DNA from 2 places in the Bacillus siamensis genome. Region 1 is predicted to be linked to the other one. Evidence: riboswitches for the same ligand, from Rfam matches in the RefSeq annotation. Region 1 holds a riboswitch; the other holds the start of a gene.

Region 1 (12,072 bases):
CTGCCGTAAAGCAGATCAGGCCGCTGGAGCGCTTGTCTGTTATAGTTTAATACCGCGCTGTTGTGCTTGATTGCGCCTCCCCCGGTGCGGAGCCACTGTCCTGTCACAGCCGGAAGGCAGGCGACGGTGCGGACGATCATACCGCCATTGTCATGGTGCTGAATGCCGTTTCCGATTCTGATAAGGGAAGGGGAGGTTTCCCCGTACATTCTCGCAAGGCGTCTGATATCGTCTGCTTTAACGCCTGTCATAACAGAAACCGTTTCCGGATCATACTGTTTGACATGCGCTTTTAATTCTTCACTGCCTTCGGTGTATTCTGTGAGAAATGCTTCATCGTGAAGGTTCTCGGCAAATAAAACATGCATGATACCGAGAGCGAGTGCGGCATCTGTGCCGGGGCGAATGGGAATAAACCAATCGGCAAGCCGGCCTATTTGGTTCTTATGTACATCGATAACGACAATTTTAGCTCCTTTTTTCCGGGCTTTTTGAGCAATCATGACCTGATGCATATTCGTGCTGACGGCATTGATTCCCCAAAAAATAAAGAGCTTTGCATGTATGGTCTCTTCCGGATCAGTACCTGCGCCTTCTCCCATTGTATAGTTATAGCCCTCAGATCCGGCTTTGCTGCAGATCGTCCGTTCGAGCTGGCTCGCCCCGAGTCGGTGGAAAAAACGGCGGTCCATTCCCTCTGCCGCCAGTTTTCCCATATTACCGTAAAAGCTGTACGGGAGAATGCTTTCCGCTCCTTCTTCGGCAATAAGCTCTTTCCAGCGCGCACTGATCGTATTGATTGCTTCGTCCCATGAAATAGGCGCAAACACGGCTTCACCTTTTTCGCCGATCCGTTTTAACGGGACGGTTAAACGTTTTTCATCATAAATGCGCTCAGCCATGTGTCTGACTTTGTTGCAAATATTCCCTGATGTGACGGGGTGATCCGGGTCTCCCTGAATGTTAACGATTTTTCCGTCCTTTTTTGTCACAAGTAAGCCGCATTGATCGGGACAGTCCAGTGAGCACACCGACTTAAAGACCCCGTTTGGCTGTTTTGCAGCAGAATTCATAGCCCATTTCTCCTCTTTTTTTATATTGTAAGCATTATAACATTTCGAAATAGATCGTCAATTCAGAAAAAAAGTGTTGACATCACGGAAAGACTTATCTATGATGAGTTTATTCTTTTAAAAGCCTGACAATTTCATCATTTTATTTTCTATCAAGAGAGGTGGAGGGACTGGCCCTATGAAACCTCGGCAACATTTATTGTGCCAATTCCAGCAAGCGTATGCTTGAAAGATAGGAAAGAATGGTCTATACATATTTGTGCGCTTCAAGCGGATAAAGACGGTATATGAATCTCTTTCCTTCTTCGGGGAAAGAGATTTTTTTGTGAAAAAATTTATGTGAAAAGGATGTTTTGCACCATGACGGTTTTAATTACCGCACCCTATCACGACGAGGGGCTGAAGGAGCTGACAGATCTGTTCGGGCGGACTGTGCACCTGCCGTGGAAGAAGCACGGCCGGGCCTATCGGGAAGATGAATTAATCCAGATGATTCAAGAGACAAACGCGTCGGGGCTTATTACCGAACTTGATGAGGTATCAGAGCGAGTGATTGATATATTGCCGGATTCCGCTTTTATCGGCGTCTGCAGAGGGATGCCGTCTAATGTGGATATCACGGCGGCGACTAAAAGAAAAATCCCTGTCTTTTATACACCGGCCCGCAATGCCCAGGCTGTTGCTGAAATGTTTATCGGAAATGTCATTTCGTTTTTGCGCCACACGTATTCTTCTCATCAGTGGCTGAAGGACGGGAAGTGGAATGGTGATTATTTGCAGGCTTACGTCAAATTCAGGGGAAATGAGCTGACGGGGAAAACAGTCGGCCTTATCGGTTTCGGAGCTGTCGGACAGAGAATCGCCCGGCTATTGACGGCTTTTGACTGCAAGGTGCTGTACTATGACCCCTTTGTCAATCATGAGAACCGGGAGTATGAAAAAACGACGATTGAACGGGTATTTTCTGAAAGTGATATTGTCTCCGTTCATTTGCCGCGCATCGAAGAAACCATCGGCCTGATCGGCGCCCGGCATTTTCAATTGATGAAGCAAGAAGCTGTTTTTGTCAATACATCAAGAGCGGCGGTTACAGACAGAAAAGAGCTGCTGCGGGTGCTGAAAGAACGGCGGATTAAAGGAGCGATTCTTGACGTGTTTTATCATGAACCGCCTGAATCTTCTGATTATGAATTGATCTCTTTGCCGAATGTGTTAGCGACTCCCCATTTAGCGGGCGCAACATTTGAAGTGGAAGATCATCATGTGAAGATTTTAAATGAAGCGCTTTTCAAATGGAAACAAGATCAAACCTGCTCAATACGTGAACTTTATAACAAAAGAGAACTTGAAACGGAAGGAGGAGGCTGTAATGGCTGAACAAAAAGGCTACCTTGTATTTGACATCGGGACGGGGAATGCGCGAGTCGCGGTCGTGACTGCCGGCGGCGAAGTGATCGCGCTTGAAAGGGAAGACATTGAATATGTGACGGATCCGCTTTATCCGGACGGACGATATTTCTCACCGGAAGGGTTATGGAAGCAAATCAGCGCTATGGCAAGGAAGGTTATTGCCAAAAGCCCACATATTACATTAATCGGAATCACCTCTACAAGCCAGAGGCAGGGAATTGTTCTAATCAATAAAGGTAAAAAGGCATTTCTCGGTTTGCCCAACATTGATAACAGAGGCCGTGAATGGGAAGACGGGATTGAGACAAAAGAAGAAGTGCAGCAGCAAACCGGACGTCTTCCGAGCGCTTTATTTTCCGCCATGAAACTTGTCGGATTAAAAGCTAGACAGCCGTCTTTATGGAAAGAAGTGAAGTACATCACAAGCATCAGTGACTGGGTGACATTTGAGCTGAGCGGTATTTTAAGCTATGAACCGTCACAGGCCGCTGAAACACTGCTGTTTGACGTAAGGAAAAAGGCGTGGTCAGAGAAATTATGCAGCATCTTCGGGGTGCCTTCTGCCATTCTTCCTTCACTCGTCCGATCTGGGACGGTTGTCGGAATGTTAACGTTTAAGAAAGCGGCGGTTCTCGGTCTTTCTGAAAGAGTGCCTGTAATTGCAGGCGGGGGAGACACACAGCTTGCCATCAAAAGTGCAGATGCAAAGCCCGGAGATATCGTCATCGTATCCGGCACAACGACGCCGATTACAAAGATAACAGCGGAGACCGGAACCGAAAGTTTAGAGAATGCATGGCTGAATTGCCATACAGAAGAAGGTCAATGGCTTCTTGAAACGAATCCGGGTGTAACGGGACTCAATTATCAAAAATTAAAATCCATTTTTTATCCGAATGAATCCTACAGCGTCATGGAACGGGAAATCGCCAGTCTGCCGAAACATGATCAAGCTTGTGTTTCAGCGTTAGGCTCCTATTTATCGTCTGAGAAAAACGCACTCGCAAAAGGCGGATTTATTTTTGATGCCCCGCTGTCCCAAAGTTTAAGCCGAGCGCATTTTGTCAAAGCCGCTCTGATGGAAATCGCTTTTTCAATCAAATGGAACTATGAGGCGTTAACAGAGGTGACTTCCTTTTCACAAAATGAAGTGAAGGTGTGCGGCGGCGGTTTCCAAAGTGATGCGTTGACACAGTTTCTTGCTAACCTTCTGCAAAAGAAGATTTATAAGAGAGAAGGCTTCAGCCAGGCATCCGTAATGGGGGCGGCGATGATCTGCAACGAAGCTCTCGGTGTGAAAGAAGAACTTTCGAACCGCATAAAGGTAATTGAACCGGAATCAGATCAGACGGATCTCTTCCTATATGAAGAATGGAAACAGACGCAAAAATTATTTGCGCATTTTCAGCCCAGCGGTGAAAGCCTGACTTGGGGATGAGATGACAACATGAAAGATTGCTGAGGAGGAACAAAAAATGCTTAATAAAATAGGAATTCCGAAACAGCTTGCCTGGGGATTTTTAGGGGTCGTGCTGTTTATGATGGGGGACGGCCTTGAACAAGGCTGGCTCAGCCCGTTTTTAGTTGAAAACGGCTTGACGGTACAGCAATCAGCATCCCTGTTTACGGTTTACGGTATTGCTCTCGCTGTGGCGTCTTGGTTTTCAGGCGTCTGTCTCGAAGCCTTCGGCGCAAAGCGGACGATGTTTATGGGGCTGTTATTTTATGTTATCGGAACAGCCGCGTTTATCGCATACGGATTTGAAAATCTTAATTTGCCGGTGATGTATGTCACGTATTTTATTAAAGGGCTGGGCTATCCGCTGTTTGCCTATTCTTTTTTGACATGGGTGATTTACCGGTCGCCGAAAAGCAAGCTCAGTACGGCGGTCGGCTGGTTCTGGATTGCTTATTGCTGCGGCATGTTTGTATTCGGAGCCTGGTATTCTAGCTGGGCCATCAAATCTTTCGGCTATTTGAATACGCTGTGGAGTTCGATTTTTTGGGTATGCCTCGGCGCGTTTTTTGCTTTGATTTTAAATAGGGACCGCTTTGAAAAGAAAAAAGCAAGTAAACAGGAAAAGGTGCAGGAATTAATGAAAGGAATCACCATCCTTGCTGAAAATCCGCGTGTGCTTTCAGGGGGGATTGTTCGGATCATCAACAGTATCGGAACATACGGATTTCCGGTATTTCTCCCAATGCATATGGCGCAGCACGGCATTTCTACAAATGTATGGCTGCAGATTTGGGGCACGATCTTTCTTGGCAATATCGTCTTTAACTTAATCTTCGGTGCAGTCGGCGATGCGTTCGGCTGGAAAAAGACTGTCATGTGGTTTGGGGGAGCGGGCTGCGGCATTTTTACCCTTTTATTATATTATGCTCCTGTTGTATCACATGGGAACTTGCTTTTCGTCAGCATTGTCGGCTTTATTTGGGGAGGGCTTCTGGCCGGATTCGTTCCGATCGGAGCTATCGTGCCGACAGCGGCGGGCAGCGATAAAGGTGCTGCCATGTCTGTGTTAAATCTGGCCGCGGGCCTGTCGGCATTTGTCGGACCCGCGCTTGCCTGGGCGTTTATCGGGCTTGTCGGCGCACAAGGCGTAGTATGGATTTTCGCAGCGCTCTATTTCGCAAGTGCAATCCTGACAAATCAAATTAAAATACCTGAAGAGAAAACGGCAAAACACGATAAATCATTGCCTGAATATGCTTCTTAACAGAAACGCCCTGAAGGCTCGGGGCGTTTTTTACAGCTTCTGAAGAAACCCGGCAAAGCGCTGAATTTGTTCACGTAACGATTGTTTGTTTTCGTGAAATTGTTTGAAACGATGTCCGTTTGCGCCGGACGGATGGGGGAAGCCTTCCAAAATGAATGCATGATTCATCCTCCCCTTCTTCTTCAGCATGCAGCAGGCGGATTCTGCTGCTTTACCGAGAGGGACGAGCAGAATGTCCTTTTTCATCATTTCTATTTCGTCCGGAAAATATTTCAGCGCATAACGGCTGAGAAGGCCTGACCTGCTGATGGGCGGCCGATGTCCCGTATAGTTTTTCTGTTGATAAAAAACAGGGTGTTTGATAACGGATGTCGTATGAAGCAGCTCCCGTTTTGAACCAAATAAACTGGATGAATTCTCAACTCGGAGGGCGGCCGGCAGACCGCATTCATTAAGCATTTCGATCATGTGCTGCCTCATGGAACCGGAAAGCCCGGCCGCTTTTTTTGTCTCATATGCTATCATCTCAAGAGATTCGCCGTTTTTTAAAAGCTGTGCCGCTGCTTTGTAAGCACGCTGCATCTGAAAAAAACCGGGTGTAATTCCGGAGATGACAACTGCAGCATGAGGGTTGATATACTCATTATGAGGCGAATAATACATATCCAGATCTCCGTCCTTTGCTAAATGGAACTCCGGAGTCAGCAAATCCGATTTTGTAAATTCTCCCGAAGATGATAATGCTTTAAGCTGGCGCAAAAAATGTGCAAGCCGCTCATGATTGCAAATCATATTATGCCTCCTTGAACCCGCTCATTCTCTTAGTGTCAGCAAAAACGGCGGATGGCATGCAGGCTCATAAATCGCTTTTACCGGCGTTCCAGAGCATCTTCAGAACATGAGGCGTTCCTTTTGCTTCGGCAGCCGTCGTTTGCACGGCTGTTTTTTTAGTGAGAAAGTCTTCCTGCAGTTCTTTCTGCTTTTGTGATAACAGACGGGTTTCTGTTTTGATTTCTTCAACGGACGTCTGCATGGACGCTGCCGTGACGTTAATCTTCTTTATATCAGGCGCTGTGTTTCTTTTAAAACGCACGGCTGATACGGCTAAATAAACCAAGGCGGCGGCCGCAACGGCAGCACTGATATACAAAATGATAATCATCTGCTTTTCACTCCTTTTTTCAGTTGATACCCTTTATGGAGACCGTTGAATCGTTTTATTTGCTAATTGTTTTTTTTCTGCTTATAATGTGAAATCGTACATAAGGACATTCAGAAAGGGTGAAAGACATGGAAAGCATACAGAACAAAACGGCTCTTATCACGGGTGCGGGCAGAGGAATCGGCCGCGCCGCCGCTATTGCTTTAGCGAAAGAAGGAGTCAATATCGGTTTAATCGGCCGCACTGAAGCAAATGTTAAAAAGGTTGCAGAAGAAGTGGAAGCCCTTGGTGTAAAGGCATCATTCGCTTCTGCCGATGTAAAAAGTCAAAAAGAGGTCGAACAAGCCGTCGCTTCTATTAAAGAAGATCTCGGTGAGATTGACATCCTGATTAACAATGCCGGAATCAGCAAATTCGGCGGATTTTTAGATCTTACGCCAGAAGAGTGGGAAGACATCATTCAAGTGAATGTAATGGGTGTGTACCATGTGACACGCGCCGTTCTTCCTGAAATGATTGAAAGAAAATCAGGAGATATCATTAATATTTCCTCTACGGCTGGCCAAAGAGGCGCCGCGGCGACAAGTGCGTACAGCGCTTCGAAATTTGCCGTTCTCGGTCTGACTGAATCTCTCATGCAGGAAGTGAGAAAACACAATATCCGTGTCAGCGCAATGACTCCGAGCACGGTTGCCAGCGATATGTCAATTGAATTAAATCTGACAGACGGCAATCCGGAAAAAGTCATGCAGCCTGAGGATCTTGCAGAATATATGGTTGCTCAATTGAAATTACATCCGCGCATTTTCGTCAAAACCGCCGGTTTATGGTCAACCAATCCTTAAAAAAACGGGATCTGTCTTTTTAGACAGGTCTTTTTTTGTTTCCTTAAAACTGAATGAGCAGATATAAAGGATTTGTGCGAAAAAAGGAATGAAAAAGAAACCGATATCAGTTATAATTTAAACTAAATAAACTATGTACCAAATGTTCAATTATATTTTTTCTCCGCCGTTCAAAAAAACAAATCAATACAAATTAAACTGTTCGCACAATAAAAGGGGAAACGGAATATAAAGAGAATATTTAGTACATGGAATAATTTGTTAGAGGAAAGGGTGTGCACATATTGAAAGAAGAAAAAAGAAGTTCAACCGGTTTTTTAGTGAAACAAAGGGCTTTTTTAAAGCTTTACATGATTACAATGACAGAGCAGGAACGGCTTTACGGACTGAAGCTTCTCGAGGTGCTGCGCTCCGAATTTAAACCCATCGGTTTCAAGCCGAATCATACTGAGGTATACCGTTCACTCCACGAACTCTTGGATGACGGGATCTTAAAACAGGTAAAGGTCAAAAAAGAAGGAGCCAAACTCCAGGAAGTCGTTCTCTATCAATTTAAAGACTATGAAGCTGCGAAGCTTTACAAAAAACAGCTGAAGACAGAGCTTGACCGCTGCAAAAAGCTGATAGAAAAAGCCCTTTCCGATAATTTTTAAATCTGTCCGGAACACACCCCGCCGCCCGGGCTCAGGCGGGGTGTTCTGTGATTCATTATACATAATAACAGGATCGGAACAATACATATCAATAAAACCTTCAAACTTGACATTGACTCCTGACATGATAACATAAAAAACGTGTGAAAATGCGAACAAAATACGAACAAGGGAGATGTTACCGATCTTAGATCAAAAGAAAGTTGCTTTTATAGGAGCAGGATCAATGGCTGAAGGAATGATATCAGGCATGGTCCGCGCAAAAAAAATTCCCAATCAAAACATCTGCGTGACAAACCGCCGAAATACAGAGCGACTCGCTGAATTGGAACATCAATACGGAATTCAAGGCACGGCTTTTGACAGCATGAAAACCGAAGACATTGATATCTTTATTTTAGCTATGAAACCGAAGGATGCTGAAATCGCTCTGGAGACGCTGAAACGGCGTATTCAACCTCATCAAATCATCCTGTCTGTCTTGGCAGGCATAACAACCTCATTTATACAACAATCATTACATGAGAATCAGCCGGTTGTAAGAGTCATGCCGAACACATCCAGCATGATCGGCGAATCGGCAACAGCTGCGGCTTTCGGAGACCATGTCTCTCAAAGTTCAGCACAGACTGCGGTATCCCTTCTGGAATGTCTCGGTGAAGTATATGTGATCAAGGAAGATCAGATGGACATTTTCACCGGCATCGCAGGCAGCGGACCGGCGTACTTTTATTATTTAATGGAGTTTATCGAAAAAGCAGGTGAAGAAGCCGGCTTAGAAAAACAACTGTCCCGCAAAATCGGCGTGCAAACATTATTAGGCGCAGCCAAAATGCTGATGGAGACGGGGGAAAAACCGGATGTGCTTCGAGAAAACATCACCTCTCCAAACGGCACGACTGCAGCCGGCCTTGATGCGCTCAGGTCTGAAGGCGGCGGGGAAGCCATTGCCAAAGCCATTAAACATGCGACCGAACGTTCTATTGAGATCAGCAAAACAATTGAAAAAACAGCAGCACTATAAAATAAAAACAGGAGTGATACAGTGACGTCTCGGACGGAGATCAAAAGAATCGCGGTGAAAATCGGCAGCAGCTCACTGACGAGCCTGCACGGAGAAATCAGCAGAAGAAAACTGGAGACATTGGTGGATCAAATCGCACAGCTGAAAGACAGCGGCTATGAAGTGATTTTAGTATCTTCCGGCGCAGTGGCGGCAGGTTATCGGAAGCTCGGCTTTATTCAGAAACCGGAAAGCCTCCCTGAAAAACAGGCTTCTGCTTCCATCGGGCAGGGATTATTAATGGAAGCTTATTCAAAGCTGTTTTTAGCGCACGGTTATGTCGCGTCACAAATTTTAATTACAAGAAGCGACTTTTCTGATGAATACCGCTATCATAATGTCCGCAATACAATGAACGTCCTTTTGGAACGAGGCATTATTCCGATTATTAATGAAAATGACACCGTCACAGTCAATCGGCTGAAATTCGGTGATAATGATACACTCGCGGCAAAGGTCGCAGGCTTAATTGATGCCGATATGCTTGTGATTTTATCAGATATCGACGGATTATATGATGATAATCCGCGCAGCAACCCGGAAGCGGCACGAATCAGACATGTAAGTGACATCACCCCGGAAATAGAAGCAAGCGCGGGAGATGCCGGGAGTGAGATGGGAACCGGCGGAATGCGTTCAAAGCTGGATGCTTTTAAAATTGTGATGGCCTCCGGTATTAAAGGCTTTCTCGGGCAGGCTAATACCCCGGACATTCTGCTTCAAGCGGTAGAAGAGGCGGCTGAAGGAACTTATTTTGAAGCGGAAGGAACCCTCCCGTTAAACCACAAAGAACAATGGCTTGCATTTAATTCCGGCCCCGAAGGCGAGATTGTGATGGAGAAGAAAAGCAGCCGCGATATAGCGAACGGAAATGTGGCGCTCTCACCGCAGGATATCGAACAGATTAACGGCAGATTCAGCAGCGGGGCGGTTGTCAGACTGCTTGATCAGCAGGGAGAAGAGCTTGGGCTCGGCATCGTCAATTATTCCTCAGCTCAGCTGAAGACATATAAAGAAACGCCGCATAAACAGACCGGTCAATCAGTCATCGATCCGGAAGCGTTTGTCTGCCACGTTGAACTGTCCATCCCGATCGGCTGAGAAAAATCAATAAAACATGGCAAAGCCCGAGGCTTCGTTTTGAAGCTCGGGTTTGTTTTTATTGATATTGTTCAAGTTTGGAGAAAAATTGAATGACAAAATGATAGAAATCATTCGCAGACGGAGCCAGTTCTCTGCCTTTTGGCTTAATAATGCCTACGGTGCGCTTCACTTGAGGGAATTCAATCGGAATTTTGACCGTGAACCGAGGTGTGGTTTCCGCAAAGGTGCTTTCAGGTAATAAAGTAACGCCCATGCCTGCGGAGACTAATCCTTTAATGGCATCTAAATCCTCGCCCTCCGTTGATACAAGCGGCGCAAAGCCAGCCTGTCTGCAAGCGTCAATCGCCATATTGCGGAGAATAAATCCTTCAGGAAATAAAACAAATTGGTCGCCGCGCAGATCAATTAAATGAATATTTTTTTGTTTGGCAAGCGGATGATGCAGCGGAACAAGCGCGTAAATCTTTTCTGTGAATAAGATATTGCCTGTTATGTCGGGAAATTCCGTCGGAACGGGGCCGAGAAGCGCCGCATCTATGTCCCTGTTTCTAACGGCTTCAATTAAAAACTTATAAGATCCTTGGCGGAGCAAAAACTCAACGTTCGGGTGCTCCTCTTTAAATGCTGAAATCACTGTCGGCAAAAGCTGACTTGCAAGGCTCGTCGGAAATCCTATTTTGACGGTTCCGCGATTAGGATCAAGATATTCATCGATTTGTTCCTTCGCGTAATCAATTGCTTTCATCGCTGTTTTAACATGTTCTAAAAATTGTTTGCCGATCGGCGTTAACTTAATATTTCTGCCTTCCCGTTCAAATAAAGTGACCTTCAGCTCTTCTTCAAGATTTGCAATCTGCCTGCTGATGGCGGATTGGGCGACATGCAGATGATCAGCCGCTTCTGACACATGCTCCCGTTCTGCTACCTCCATAAAATACCGAAGCTGGCGTAATTCCATTGCGTTCACACCTATCTATCTCATTTTGAGATGTATTTGATCTAAATTATATATTGTTTATATTGTTTTGAAAACTTACAATTAATTTAAAGTTGTCAGATTTTATGACCGATAATTAACGGAAACTGATCGGGGGAGAGGAATTATGACTTACAATCAAATGCCGAAAGCACAAGGTCTCTACCGTCCGGAATTTGAGCATGATGCATGCGGAATCGGCTTGTATGCCCATTTAAAAGGGAAACCTTCACATGACATTGTCAAAAAAGGACTGCAGATGCTTTGCCAGCTGGATCACAGAGGAGGACAGGGCAGTGACCCGAATACGGGAGACGGCGCCGGCCTGATGGTTCAGATCCCTGATGCATTTTTTAAGAAAGAGTGCGGAGAAATGAAGCTGCCTGAAAAAGGCCGTTACGGGGTAGGAATGGTCTTTTTCTCGCAAAATGAAGAGGAAAGAAAAAAGATCGAAAAACAGGTAAATGCATTCATTGAGCAGGAAGGGCAGACCGTTCTCGGCTGGAGAACCGTCCCTGTTAATGTCGGAAAAATCGGAACAGTGGCACAAAGTACTTGCCCGTACGTGCGCCAAGTATTTATCGGTGCCGCAAACGATTTGAAAGACAGCCTTGCATTTGAACGCAAACTGTATGTCATCCGGAAGCAGGCGGAAAATTGGGGCGTTCAAGAACAGCTTGATTTTTACTTCGCAAGCCTGTCAAGCGAGACTATCGTTTATAAAGGTTTGTTAACGCCTGAGCAGGTTGACGCGTTTTATTTGGATTTGCAGGATGAAACCTTCGTATCTGCATTTTCACTCGTACATTCACGGTTCAGCACAAATACCTTTCCTACTTGGGAACGTGCCCATCCGAACCGCTATCTGATCCATAACGGAGAAATCAATACGCTCCGGGGCAATATCAATTGGATGCGGGCGAGAGAGCAGCAGTTCGTTTCAGAAAGCTTCGGAGACGATCTTCATAAAGTGCTGCCGATTTTAAATGCTGAGGGCAGTGACTCATCCATTCTTGATAATGCGTTTGAATTTTTCGTGATGGCGGGACGGAAGCCGGCACAT
Region 2 (6,470 bases), 1.7 Mb from region 1:
CATAAACCTATGAAAAATTCGAACGACCTGCCGATACTAATAAAGGCCCTTAAAATATATGACTAAAAAATCATCAAAATACTATTTTTCTCAAAATTGTATTGACTATAGGTTATTTTACAGGCATTATAGTATGTAGTTTTCAAGAAATAGTTTACATAGGAGGAAATATTATGGCAGGCAACTTAGTGTCTTGTAAGGCATGCGGCAAAGAAATCGCTAAAGGCGTTAAAAAATGCCCAAACTGCGGTAAAGATCAGAGAAACTTTTTTATGAGACATAAAATCATCACATTGCTTCTGGCAGTAGTGGTTATTATCATTCTCGTAAATCTCGGCGGCGGAGGCGGATCTTCATCATCTAAAACTGCGTCCTCAAAAGCGGCGGAGTCCAAGGAAAAACTGTATAACATCGGTGACACTGTTAAAACTGAAAAAACAGAAGTGACTCTTACAAAAGTAGAAAAAAGAGACTCAGTAGGGACACAATATATTGAGAAAAAAGCATCTGACGGCGGCGTTATCGTAGCTGTACAATACACAGTTAAAAATGTGTCAAACAAGCCGTTAAGCTCTTTCTCCATTCCGAGCGTGAAATTAGTAGATTCTAAAGGAACTTCCTATGATCCGGATATTGACGCTTCATCGACTTATGCAACGGAAACAAAAGTGAACAACAGTAAAATTTTAAGTGACTTGAACCCGAACATTAAGGTCACTGGAGTGAAAGCCTTTGAAGTTGATAAAGACGCATACTCTAAAGGCACTTGGAAAATAAAATTCAGCAACGATGTTGAAGTAAAAGTTAAATAATGATCATAACAAAAGAGACCTCCACCATTTGAAGGTCTCTTTCCTTTTACACCTTTTGATACCCGTTCACATTGGAGGACTGCCACTTCCAAGAGTCGGCGCACATTTCTTCAAGGTCTCGCTTTGCTTCCCAGCCTAATTCTGCCTTCGCTTTTGCCGGGTCTGCGAAGCATGCGGCAATGTCTCCCGGGCGCCGGTCGGCAAAACGGTACGGCACTTCTTTTCCCGATACTTTTTCAAACGCCTTGACCATCTCAAGAACGCTGTAGCCTCTTCCCGTGCCGAGATTATAGGCGTCGGCGCCCGTTGTGTCCAGCACCTTTTCAAGCGCTCTGACGTGGCCCTCGGCAAGGTCAACGACATGGATGTAATCCCGCACGCCGGTGCCGTCCTTTGTCGGATAATCATTGCCGAACACCTGCAATTGCTCAAGCTTGCCGACAGCGACTTGGGCGACGTACGGCATTAAATTATTCGGGATGCCGTTCGGGTCTTCTCCGATCCGGCCGCTCGGATGCGCGCCGAACGGATTAAAGTAGCGGAGCAGCGCAATGCTCCATTCAGGGTCCGCCTTATGCAGATCGCGCAAAATCTGTTCCAGCATCAGCTTGGTCTGCCCGTAAGGATTGGTCGCACTTAACGGAAAATCTTCGGTGATCGGCGTTGTTTCCGGAACGCCGTAAACCGTCGCTGATGAGCTGAAGACGATTTTTTTCACACCGTGTGCCTGCATGGCTTCACATAAAATAAACGTCCCCGTCAGATTATTATGATAATAACGGAGCGGAACAGCCACAGACTCACCGACCGCTTTTAAACCCGCAAAATGAATGACGGCTTCAATCTCATTTGCAGCAAACACCCGGTGAACGGCGTCACGGTCAAGGAGATCCGCTTCATAAAACACAAGCCCTTTTCCGGTAATGTCTTTCACACGCTCCAATGCTTCCGGTGAACTATTTGACAGATTATCCAGAACCACGATGTCATAGCCGCTGTTTAACAGCTCGACACATGTGTGGCTTCCGATATAACCCGCTCCGCCTGTCACTAAAATCGCCATGAAGAAAGCCTCCCTATTGAATGAATTGACCATATTATATCGGTTTTTTCTTCCTCTATCATCCATTTTCAGAAAGTTTAATCGTTTAGTCATTGTTTCTTCATATTTTGTTTTCATTCGCGTAATTCAAACGGGTTGTGAAATAGAAATCCTTCCCCCGCACATGGTAAGATAAGACAAAGGAGATGACGGTATGAAAAACGAAATCATTGAACGCTTTACTTCTTATGTAAAAGTCGATACACAGTCTGACGAAAACAATGAAAACTGCCCATCCACCCCCGGACAGCTCACATTGGCCAACATGCTGGCAGATGAATTAAAGTCGATCGGCATGAAAGAAATCACAGTCGATGACAATGGATACGTCATGGCGACTCTTCCGGCAAATACGGATAAAGACGTGCCGACGATCGGTTTTCTGGCCCACGTAGATACAGCGACTGATTTCACCGGAAAAAATGTGAATCCTCAGATTATTGAAAGCTATGACGGACATGATATCGTTCTGAATGACAAACTCAACGTCATCCTGTCGCCTGAGCAGTTCCCGGAGCTTTCCCGCTATAAAGGCCAGACGCTGATTACAACCGACGGCACGACGCTGCTCGGAGCCGACAACAAAGCGGGCATTGCCGAAATCATGACGGCAATGGCGTACTTGATCAAACATCCGGACATCAAACACGGGACGATCCGGGTCGCATTCACGCCGGATGAAGAAATCGGCAGAGGGCCTCACAAATTCGATGTCGGCCGCTTCAACGCCGCATTCGCCTACACGATAGACGGAGGCCCCCTCGGAGAACTGCAATATGAAAGCTTTAATGCAGCCTCCGCAAAGCTTACTTGTTACGGAAAAAGCGTTCACCCCGGAACGGCGAAAAACAAAATGGTCAACGCTTCAAAAATCGCGATGGAATTTCATCACGCGCTGCCGAAAGAAGAAGCGCCGGAATATACGGAAGGGTATGAAGGCTTCTATCACTTAAATTCAATGAACGGAGACGTTTCTGAAGCCGCCCTGTCGTACATCATCAGAGACTTTGACAGAGACCGCTTTACAGAACGAAAAGAATTTATGCAGAAAACCGCCGACGCGCTTGCGGCTAAATACGGCAAGGAAAGCATCAAGCTTGAACTGCATGATCAATATTACAACATGAGAGAAAAAATCGAACCGGTCAAAGAAATTGTCGACATCGCCTATCAAGCCATGAAAAACCTCGGCATCGAACCAATTATCGAACCGATCCGGGGCGGAACTGACGGATCACAGCTCTCTTACATGGGACTGCCGACACCGAACATCTTCACGGGCGGCGAAAACTTCCACGGAAAATATGAATACATTTCCGTCGACCATATGGAAAAGGCGGTAAACGTCATTATTGAGATCGCCAGACTGTTTGAAGAACGCGCGTAAAACCAAAGCTCCCTGCTTTGGTTTTTTTCTTTCACATGAAACCTTTCCTTCTTTCTTTCCGTATATAAGGTATGAAATGGAAAGAAGGAGTGAAGACTATGGCAAGAGGCACTGTAGCAAATGAATTAAAAAAAACCTTAAAAGACCCCCGCGTTCTGGAGACGAAATCGAACCCTTTTAAAAAGCTGCGGAAAATGTTCAGACGATTTTTTGTGAGATAACATCTCGTTTTCTTACAAAAAATAAGGAAAGCGCTATCAAATCATAATCTTCCGTTAGAAGCAGTTATTTTGCATATCGCAGGATTTTTTAGGGTACTGAATAACACAAGGCAAACGAAAACACTGTATTAGTTAATTCGGCACTGTCAAAAAATAGTCGAAAAGTTATATAAACGATCATCACTTAGCAGCCGATACAATCTATAGAACCACAACAAGAGCAAAATCAACCGCAGATCATAGTCATTTTTACGGAAAATGTCTTTATTTTTTAAAAAAGTGACAATTGTTTGAATACTTTTCGTTTGTTTTTTCGTACAATAATAATACCAAAACTTTTTTTGGGAGGTATGTAAAATGATGCTACTTATTTTTGCTGCTTTGACAGGATACCTGGTTTTCTCTTTCAGTAAGGACAACCGCCGGAAAACGCCAAAGACAAGCCCGCTGGTGACAGCTGCCGACACGAATAACATCATTGATTTAAATGCGATCCGTCAGAAACGCCGGATGCCGCTATCATAAAAACGACAGCTGCCGCAAAATCGGCAGCCTTTTTTTGTGCACCCCTCCAATATGAAACCATCCGTCTCCTTTTTACGTACAACATAAAAAAGGAGTTTTTTTATGTATCATTTTTATATCAAAGAGCGGATGTTTACGTTTAAGAATCGGTTTCAAGTGTTTCTTGAAAGCGGAAAAGAAGTCTACAATGTTGAAGGAAAGCTGTTTTCTTTCGGTGATGAATTGAAGCTGACTGATTTGGACGGCCGCACGCTCGCCAGCGTCAGTCAGAAACTGATGTCGCTCGTTCCCCGTTACGAAATTTCCGTCGGCGGCAAGCCTGTATGCCAAGTCATCAAGAAAATGACGTTTTTCAAACCGAAATTTGAAATTTCCGGAGTCGGCTGGGATATTACCGGCGATGTGTGGGGACGGAATTTTCAAGTGACAGACGGGAAATCAAACCGGATGACCGTCACCAAATCATGGATGAGCTGGGGCGATTCTTATCATTTGGAGATTGAAAATGAAGAGGATATTGTTCTTTGTCTTGCGATCGCAATCGTAATAGATATGATTCTATTTGAGGGTGATAAATAAAAATATTTATCGAAATATATTGACAATATAAGATAATATACTAAGATTAAGAGTATTACAGTTTATTCTGAAAAATAGCATATTTCCTTATCAAGAGAGGTGGAGGGACTGGCCCTATGATACCCGGCAACCGCTGTTCAGCAGAATGGTGCTAAATCCTGAAGATAAGGTTGAGATTTGCGGACGCAAGCTCTTCCCTATCCAAGGGAAGAGCTTTTTATATTTCATTGAGGAAAGAAGGAATCGTTCATGTCACAGCAAAACACAGAACAACCATTGCACACTCTTCTTAGAAAAAACCCGCCGTTTCGCGCGGATCAGGTCGGAAGCCTGCTCCGGCCGGCGGCTGTGAAGCAAGCCCGCCTGCAAAGAGCGGCGGGTGAGATTTCGGCAGAACAGCTGCGCGAAATCGAAAACCAAGAAATCATCCGCAGCGTGAAAAAGCAGAAAGAAACCGGCCTCAATGTCGTGACTGACGGCGAATTCCGCCGGGCCTGGTGGCATTTTGATTTTCTCGAAAACTTAGACGGCGTCGAAGCGTTTACGCCAGATAGCGGCATTCAGTTTCACAATGTACAGACGAAAGCGCGCGGCATTAAAGTAACGGGAGATATTGATTTTTCTCAGCATCCGATGCTCGAAGATTATAAATTTCTTCACAGCATTGCCGGCGATGCTGTTCCAAAAATGACGATTCCAAGCCCGAATATGCTGTTTTTCCGCGGAAAATTGGAAAAAGCAGCGTATCAGAATGATTACAAACAATTTCAGCATGATGTTTCAAAGGCGTATAAAAAAGCGATTCAAGCTTTCTATAACGCCGGATGCCGCTATCTTCAGCTCGATGACACCGCATGGGCCGTTTTCTTATCGGAAGCGGGGCTTCGCCAGATTGAAGCATTCGGAACGACGCCGGATGAGCTGCGCAGGCTGTTCGCAGCTTCTATTAATGACGCCATTAAGGATCGTCCTGCCGACTTGAAGGTTACGATGCATATCTGCCGCGGCAACTTCCAGTCCACATGGACGGCTGAAGGCGGATATGATGCGGCGGCGGAAACGATTTTTGACGGGCTTGACCTTGACGGATTGTTCTTGGAATATGATGATTCCCGCTCCGGCGGCTTTGAACCGCTCCGTTATGTCAAACGCTCTGATCTTCAGCTTGTGCTCGGTTTGATTACGTCGAAACACGGCGATCTCGAAGACAAGGACGCGGTTAAACGCCGGATTGAAGAAGCTTCTCAATATGTCAGCCTGGATCAGCTTTGCCTCAGCCCGCAATGCGGATTCGCTTCCACTGAGGAAGGAAACCTGATCACAGAAGAACAGCAATGGGCAAAACTGCGCCATGTCGTCGACATCGCCGGTGAAGTCTGGAAATAAAAAAAAGACACGCTATAAGCGTGTCTTTTCCGTTTTACAGCGGATCGGTCCCGATTAAAACTTCGATATCTATCGTGATATCAGCCGCTTTTCGGCCGATAAACCGCTGAATGCTTTCTTCAGTACATTTCCATGTTAAGGGCGTCATTTTCACAAGCCATTCAAGATCAGGCTGCGATAACGTCTTCGTGTAACGCAGCCGTTTGCGATCAAAGGTTTGAAAGCCCGCTTGGAAACGGCAGGCCGCTGAATCGGCGGTGTCATTCCGCCGGGGACTGTCTCCGGGAAAGAATTCCCTTACTTCCTTCAAATAATCACGCCGCGGCACCGCTTTAATGACTGTGCCGCCCTTTCGTAAAAGCCTGCTGCATTCTTTATAATTCCAAGGTGATAAAACAGACATCACGACATCAAAACGGCTGTCGGCAAACGGCGCATCCGCCACATCAGCGACGGCA

What was found. Region 1 has a riboswitch for S-adenosylmethionine ahead of ABDB98_RS09630 (2-hydroxyacid dehydrogenase). Riboswitches for the same ligand answer to the same signal wherever they lie in the genome.
Region 2: linked by a shared signal. The riboswitch ahead of ABDB98_RS18490 (5-methyltetrahydropteroyltriglutamate--homocysteine S-methyltransferase) and the one ahead of ABDB98_RS09630 (2-hydroxyacid dehydrogenase) in region 1 are both predicted to bind S-adenosylmethionine.

What each region holds. Positions count from the first base shown of each region.
Region 1 is NZ_CP155579.1:2,003,244-2,015,315, reverse strand. Features, by position in the region: gene ABDB98_RS09635 (molybdopterin oxidoreductase family protein) at 1-1,073, opposite strand, end outside; SAM riboswitch class I at 1,220-1,312, shown strand; gene ABDB98_RS09630 (2-hydroxyacid dehydrogenase) at 1,434-2,450, shown strand; gene ABDB98_RS09625 (FGGY-family carbohydrate kinase) at 2,443-3,921, shown strand; gene ABDB98_RS09620 (RbtT/DalT/CsbX family MFS transporter) at 3,959-5,206, shown strand; gene ABDB98_RS09615 (hypothetical protein) at 5,237-5,998, opposite strand; gene ABDB98_RS09610 (DUF948 domain-containing protein) at 6,063-6,368, opposite strand; gene ABDB98_RS09605 (3-ketoacyl-ACP reductase) at 6,497-7,213, shown strand; gene rtp (replication termination protein) at 7,498-7,866, shown strand; gene proC (pyrroline-5-carboxylate reductase) at 8,042-8,890, shown strand; gene proB (glutamate 5-kinase) at 8,912-10,030, shown strand; gene ABDB98_RS09585 (LysR family transcriptional regulator) at 10,089-10,991, opposite strand; gene gltB (glutamate synthase large subunit) at 11,137-12,072, shown strand, end outside.
Region 2 is NZ_CP155579.1:3,718,021-3,724,490, forward strand. Features, by position in the region: gene ABDB98_RS18465 (DUF4352 domain-containing protein) at 273-812, shown strand; gene galE (UDP-glucose 4-epimerase GalE) at 859-1,875, opposite strand; gene pepT (peptidase T) at 2,069-3,301, shown strand; gene ABDB98_RS18480 (hypothetical protein) at 3,880-4,047, shown strand; gene ABDB98_RS18485 (LURP-one-related/scramblase family protein) at 4,150-4,626, shown strand; SAM riboswitch class I at 4,711-4,797, shown strand; gene ABDB98_RS18490 (5-methyltetrahydropteroyltriglutamate--homocysteine S-methyltransferase) at 4,876-6,012, shown strand; gene ABDB98_RS18495 (putative RNA methyltransferase) at 6,047-6,470, opposite strand, start outside.